2 regions of the Janthinobacterium sp. SUN033 genome follow, and region 2 is predicted to be linked to the other one. Evidence: predicted binding sites of a transcription regulator. Region 2 holds the regulator's gene; the other holds the start of a gene.
The links. Region 2 encodes FliA, which starts transcription of late flagellar genes. Its sites were predicted from a motif close to CTAAAGTTTNNNNNNNNNNNGCCGNTA; they were not measured.
Positions count from the first base shown of each region.

Region 1: OX460_RS22205 (flagellar protein FliT) is a predicted target of FliA. The motif match lies at 2,022-2,048, and genes of this name have one in related genera.

Region 1 is NZ_JAPQNV010000005.1:359,017-362,426, reverse strand. Features, by position in the region: gene OX460_RS22215 (M13 family metallopeptidase) at 1-947, opposite strand, end outside; gene OX460_RS22210 (HDOD domain-containing protein) at 1,086-1,913, shown strand; gene OX460_RS22205 (flagellar protein FliT) at 2,137-2,388, shown strand; gene OX460_RS22200 (hypothetical protein) at 2,820-3,410, opposite strand, start outside.
Region 2 is NZ_JAPQNV010000002.1:555,704-559,113, reverse strand. Features, by position in the region: gene flhF (flagellar biosynthesis protein FlhF) at 1-110, shown strand, start outside; gene OX460_RS11140 (antiactivator of flagellar biosynthesis FleN protein) at 103-966, shown strand; gene OX460_RS11135 (RNA polymerase sigma factor FliA) at 1,012-1,743, shown strand; gene OX460_RS11130 (flagellar motor protein) at 1,725-2,471, shown strand; gene motD (flagellar motor protein MotD) at 2,477-3,259, shown strand; gene OX460_RS11120 (translation initiation factor Sui1) at 3,324-3,410, shown strand, end outside.

The sequences.
Region 1 (3,410 bases), on a different contig from region 2:
ACGCTCGCCACCAGCGCGGCGCTGCCCGTCATGGCCGACGGATGCCAGACGATGAAATCCGTCTGCTTGCCCAGGCCCGCCGCCTGGAAGAAGGCTTGCCAGTCCAGGCCCGGCGCCTTGCTGGCGAAGTCGGCGGCGCGCCACGCGTTGTTGCCCTTGGCGACATCGGCCGAATCCTCGCGGCTGGCGTGGCTGGCGGCAATTTGCTGTTCCAGCGCAAACACGCGCGCGGCGCGGGCCGGCGCATCGCCGTAGCCGGCCTGCTTGAGCATGGCGGCGATATGCGCCTGGTAGCCGGCGCGCAAGCCCTGCATGCGGGCGCTGTCGTCCTGGTAAAAGGCGCGGTCGGGCAAGCCCAGTCCGCCCTGCAGCAGGTAGGCGACATTGCGCGTGGTGTCGTTCAAGTCTTGCGCCACCCACAGGCCGAACAGGTTTTCCGTATAAAAATTGGTGGAATTGAGCGGATCGACATCGGCGCGCAAGCTCTCGCCCAGCGCCCGGGCCAGCCCTGCCTGGTCGCGTATGCCATTGATCTTGCTCAACAAGGGCTTGATCGGGGCCCAGCCTTTCGCTTCGATAGCCGACTCATCCATCCAGGAACGGTAAAAATCGCTGACCTGGCGCGCGGAGGCATCGGCCTGCGGCGCCGCCGCCAGGCCTTCGACGAGGGCGATGATGCGCTCGTTGGTCGCATTGGCGAGGATGGCGAACGAACCCCAGCTGCTGCGGTCGGCCGGAATCTCCGTGCCGCGCAGCCAGTCGCCATTCACGTAGTCATAGAAGTCGTCGCCGGGCAAGGCGGCGGGGACGGCGGCGCCAGCGACATCGGCGGCGGCCGGCTGGCCGTGCGCCCGGGCGGGCAAGCCGGTCAGCGAGACGCCGGCCAGGGCGAGGACGATGGCGGCCTGGACTGGCGTCCGGGACCAGGAAAAACGCAAACCGTGCATGGCGATCCTTTCGATGGAATAGTCAAAATCATAGCCTGTTTCCCATGCAAAAAGCATCCCGGAACTTTTTTGCATGCGGACAAAAAATCGGCCTATAGTTTTACGACCCCGTGCCGCGTGTACGCCAAGGAGATTGCCATGCAACTGGAAGCGCTGTTCCAGCAACCCCACGCCCTGCCTGCCGCCCCGAAGATCGTCGATGAACTGGTGCGCAGTTTCGACAACCCCGCCATCGCCACCGAAGACATCGCGCGCCAGCTGGGAGCGGACCCGGCCTTGAGCGCCAAGCTGCTGCGGCTGGCCAATTCAGCCTATTACCACGTCTCGCGCAGCATCGGCACGGTGGAAGACGCCGTGCTCATGCTCGGCTTTGTTACCGTGCGCACCCTCGTCATCAGCTCGGGCCTGGTCAGCGGCTTCAAGGCCGTGCCCGGCCTGAACCTGCCGCAATTCTGGCGCTACAGCCTGCACAGCGCCGTGTCGGCCCGCTGGATCGCCAGGCAGACGGGCGACAACCAGGACCTGGCGTTCACCATCGGCATGATGCATGCGATCGGACAACTGGTGATCCATGCCGCCATGCCCGAGCAAGCCATGCAGCTCGACAAGATCGCCCCACCGCTCGATGCGCGCCGGCTCGACGCGGAGCGGGTCTCGCTGGGCTATGACTATGCGCAGGTGGGCGCCGAACTGGCGCGCCGCTGGAAGTTCCCCGGCGCCTTTGCCGACGCCATCGCCGCCTTTCCCGACCCGCTGGCCAAGGCGCCGCTGAACCGCCTGGCCGCCATCATCCACCTGGCCGCCTGGCGCGCCCGCATCGATGAAAACGCCCTGAGCAATGAAGAAATCATCGCCTGCTACCCCGGCAACGTGGCCGAAGCGCTCGGTTTGCCGCCCTCGGTACTGGTCGACAAGATGCCGCCGCCAGCCGAACTGAGCGCGGGATTGGAAGAACTCGTCAAATAAATCCCCCACCGCCGGCATCGCCGACCCTGCATCCATGCGGGTTTGCGGGCGATTCCGGCGGATCGCCAAAATTATCCAGATTATTTTCACTTTTTTTTCAAAAACACCCTCAAGTTCCCGTTAAGCACGCCGTTAATCTAGACAAGCGGTAATCCATTCACTAGTTACGGGTGTGCTCATGACCTCCAACGACGTTATCTCGATGTATGAAAATATTGCAGGAATGACCAATAAAATGGTCGTGGCCGCACGTTCGAGCGACTGGAATGACTTGGATGCCCTGGAAAACCAGTGCGCCAGCGCCGCCAGCACGGTCATGACGGGCAAGATACCCGCCCTGGCCGGCGCCTCGCGCCTGCGCAAGATCGACTTGCTCAAGCAAATCCTGGCCAACGACCGCGAAATCCGCACCATCACGGAACCGTGGATGACGCAGCTGCCGAACGCCATGCAAGGTTCGCGCGCCCGCATGTAAGCCATATGGCAGCACCAGAAACGACAAAAGCACCCGCGGGTGCTTTTTTTACGTCTGCCGCCTTGCCGGGGAGCGCGCCATCTGCGGCGCTCGGGAAACAAGGAGGGGGAATTTGGAAGGCGAGCCCCAGGTATCTCCTGGCGTCGCCTCGCTGCCGGTTGCATCCGGCGTTCGCGAGCACATCGTCGGCATCGCGAACCGCTTCCAGACCCAGGCGTTTATGCAACGCTACACCTGTTTGCCGCGCCACACTATCGTTGGTGACTGCGCCAGGCTGGGGCCGTTTTGTCGTAGAGCAAGTCCACTGAATTAATCATATCACCATATTTAAGAAACAGGCAACACGCGATACAAGCATTTTTCTGTCTTTTTTCAATATCTTTTTTTATATCAAATTCCGGCGCCGCCTTGTCGCAGCCCTTGCAACATCATCAACGCGAGAACGGCTCCGGTTCCGGCTCGTCCGCCGCGCCCTCTTCCACCGCTTCCGTCAGCACGGACGCCTCCTTCTTCTTGCGGCCGAATGGCTTGCGCAGCAAGACCCAGTATTTCGACGGCGCACTAGGCCCCGCCGCCTGCTTGCGCTTGCGCACGACGTACACGATGAGGGCCGTCAACAGCAGGAAGGCCAGGGTGCCGATACCCAGCCACAGCAAACCGTTGCCGCCCGCCTTCTTCTCGGCTGCGGGCGCCGCGTGCAGGGGCTTGGGCTTGGCATGCGGCGCCTGCGCCTCAGCCGGCGCGGCAGCCGGCGCAGCGGCGGCAGCAGCAGCGGCAGGCTGAGCCAGCGCCTGCTGCAAGGCGCCGATCTTGCCTTCCAATTCGCCGAGCTTGTCATTCAAAGCCGCGTTTTTCTCGTCCAGCGCCACGCATGCTTGCGCCTGCTCCATATTGGCTTGCGGCGCGCAAGCGGCGACGGGCGCCGTGGCGCGGCGCAACGGCGCCGGACGCAGTGCGGCAGCGGGCGGCGCGGGCGCGGCGGGCGGCGGCACGAACACGCGCGCCGGGCGCACCAAGCCCTC
Region 2 (3,410 bases):
AGCTCAAGCGCGATGCGGCTGCGACGCAGTTTTCCGACGCCGAACTGCCGCTCCTGATGGCGCAGGCGGCCGCCCGCAACAATGAAGCGCGCGGGGTGCACCTTGGCTAATTTCGATTTCGACCAGGCCGAAGGCTTGCGCCGCATGCTGGCCGGCCCGCAGCCGCGCGTCATGACGTTCCTCTCGGCCACGCCGCAGGACGACAAGGGCGCCATGCTGGTCAACCTGGGCGCGTCGCTCGTCTACGGCGGCAATGACGTGCTGCTGTTCGACGCCAGCGGCGGCAGCGATGGCGTGGCATCGCGCCTGGGACTGGCGCACGGCGCCAGCCTGCGCGACGTGGCGCGCCAGCAGTGCGGCTTGAACCAGGTCATCCACCAGGTGCCGCAAGGCTTCGGCGTGGCCAGCCTGGGCGCGCGCAACCATTTGATGGACAGCATGGATTATGCGGGCGAGGATGAACTGCGCCGCCTGGGCAAGACGTTCGAGGTGCTGGCGCGCCAGAGCGGCATCGTGCTGGTCGACGGCGTCGTGGCGGACGAGGGCGCCTGCTTCCCCGTGCCACTGATGGCGTCGTCGGATATCGTCGTGCAAGTCTCGACCAGCGCCACCTCGATCAAGGCGGCGTACTGCCTGATCAAGCGCCTGAGCCAGGAACTGGGACGCCGTCCGTTCGGCATTCTCGTCACCGGCGCTTCCGAATCCGAAGCAAAAGTGGTATACGATAATATGGCGCAGGCGGCGAGCCGCTACCTGGCCGTGAAGCTGACTTCGATGGGGTCCGTGCCTGCCGACGAGTATCTGCACCGCGCGGCGCGGCTGGGCCGCAGCGTGGTCGATGCGTTTCCGCTGGCGGGAGCATCGGTGGCGTTTCGCGGACTGGCCGAGCGGCTGGCCCGTTCGGCGGCGCCGGTGCTCGGCGGCACCTTGTACCAGACGGGGAGCCCGCACCAGTTCAGCGCCTGAATCGAACCGCAGCACCAGATAAGATGAGAAAACAATAAGCAGCCTATGTACACGGTCAAAGGGAAATCGAACAAGGACTATTTGCTGACGGAGCATATTCCGCTGGTGAAGCGTCTGGCGCACCATATGAAGGCGAAATTGCCGCCTTCGGTCGAGGTCGATGACCTGATCCAGGCCGGCATGATCGGCCTGCTCGATGCCATTACGCGCTATGAAGAGACGCATGGCGCGCAGTTCGAGACGTATGCCGTGCTGCGCATCCGCGGCGCCATGCTCGACGAATTGCGCACCAGCGACTGGCTGCCGCGCAGCATGCGCCAGAACATGCGCAAGATCGAAGAGGCGATGAGCACCCTGCAGCAGCGCCTCGGCCATCCGCCGACGGAGTCGGAAGTGGCGAAGCTGCTGAAAATGTCGCTGGCCGACTACCAGGAAATGCTGGGCGACGGCGGCGGCCACCAGCTCGTGTACTACGAAGACTTTCATGACCCGGACGGCAATGACAGCTTCCTCGACCGCCACTGCGTGGACGAGGACAGCGATCCCTTGCGTTCCCTGCTCGATACCGATTTCCGGCAATCCGTGATCGATGCCATCGACGCGCTGCCGCCACGCGAGAAAATACTCATGGGCCTGTATTACGAAGAAGAGCTGAACCTGAAGGAGATCGGCGCGGTGATGGGCGTATCCGAATCGCGCGTCTCGCAGCTGCATACCCAGGCCGTCGCACGCCTGCGCGCAACCTTGAGGGAGCTGGCGTGGACTGGTCCAGCGTAATCGGGCTGGCGCTGGCGCTGGCGGGCCTGCTGGTCGGCCAGGCACTGGAAGGCGGCAAGATGGCCTCCCTGCTGCAGCCGGCCGCCTTTGCCATCGTCATCGTCGGCACCTTCGGCGCCGTGCTGCTGCAGACGCGGCTGCGCACTTTTGTCCGCGGCCTGGAAATGCTGCGCTGGGTGTTCCTGCCGCCGTCCGACACGCGCGCCGCGCTGGCGCGCGACATCGGGCAATGGAGCCTGACGGCGCGCCGCGACGGCCCGCTGGCGCTCGAACGCCTGATGGAAAACACGGCCGACCGCTTCAACGCCAAGGGTTTGCGCATGATCGTCGACGGCATCGCGCCCGACAAGCTGCGCCAGTTGCTCGACGTGGAAATCTCCGCCTACGAAATGGCCGAGCGCCAGGCCGTCAAGGTGTGGGAATCGGCGGCCGGCTATTCGCCCACCATCGGCATCCTGGGCGCCGTGCTGGGCCTGATCCACGTGATGGAAAACCTCACCGACCCCAGCAAGCTGGGCGGCGGCATCGCCGTGGCGTTCGTGTCGACCATCTATGGCGTGGGCCTGGCCAACCTGCTGTTCCTGCCGGTGGCCAATAAACTCAAGGCCATCGTTTCGCGCCGCGTGGTGCAGTATGAAATCACGGCCGCCGTGCTGTACGACATCGCCACGGGCGACCATACGCGCATCATCGAAGAGCGCGTGTCCAGCCTCTTGCACGAGCATTGACCATGATGCGGCGCGCGCGCAGGAAGTATGACGAGGAACCGGACAACCAGGACCGCTGGCTGATCTCGTACGCCGACTTCATCACCCTGCTGTTCGCCTTTTTCGTCGTCATGTATGCGATTTCGCAAGTCAACGAAGGCAAATACCGCGTCTTCCAGAATGCCATCGGCCAGGCATTCAGCCTGGAAAAGGGCGCGCCGCCCATCATCATGGAAGCGCCGCAGGCCATCCCGTTGCCGAACCCCGCCCTGAAACGCCGCACGGAAGCCATCCGCCGCGAGCGCGAACACATGACGCGCCTGGCGCAGGACTTGACGTCAACCCTGGCGCCGCTGGTCAAGGAAGGCAAGGTGCGGGTGACGCAGACGAGCCGCGGCGTGAGCGTGGAAATCAATGCCAGCGTGCTGTTCGATCCGGGCGCGGCGGGCTTGACGGCGGAGTCGGACCAGGCCTTGCGCGCCGTGGCCGTGCTGCTCAAGGACGACACGCACGACGTGCAGGTGGAAGGGCATACGGATGTGCAGCCGATCAGCAATTCGACCTTTGCCTCGAACTGGGAATTGTCGGCCGCGCGCGCCAGCGCCGTGGTGCGCCTGTTCATCGCCAGCGGCGTCAAGGCGTCGCGCCTGACGGCCGTGGGCCACGCCGACAATATCCCCGTGGCGCCGAACGCCACGCCGGAAGGGCGCGCGCGCAACCGCCGGGTCGCCGTGACGATTTTGTCGGGCATCCCCGAAACGGTGACGGAAGTGCCGACGGCGCCCGTGGCGCCTGCGCCGGCCAACTGACGCTCGTCAACTGCGGGCTGCCGCTTGGTACAATCGCGCTTTCTTCCTCTTTTATCGTTCCCTCATGAAAAGCAGCTCCCTGGGCGGTCTCGTCTATTCCACTGAAACGGGCCGCATGTGTCCCGCCTGCCGCCAGCCGCTGGCGCAGTGC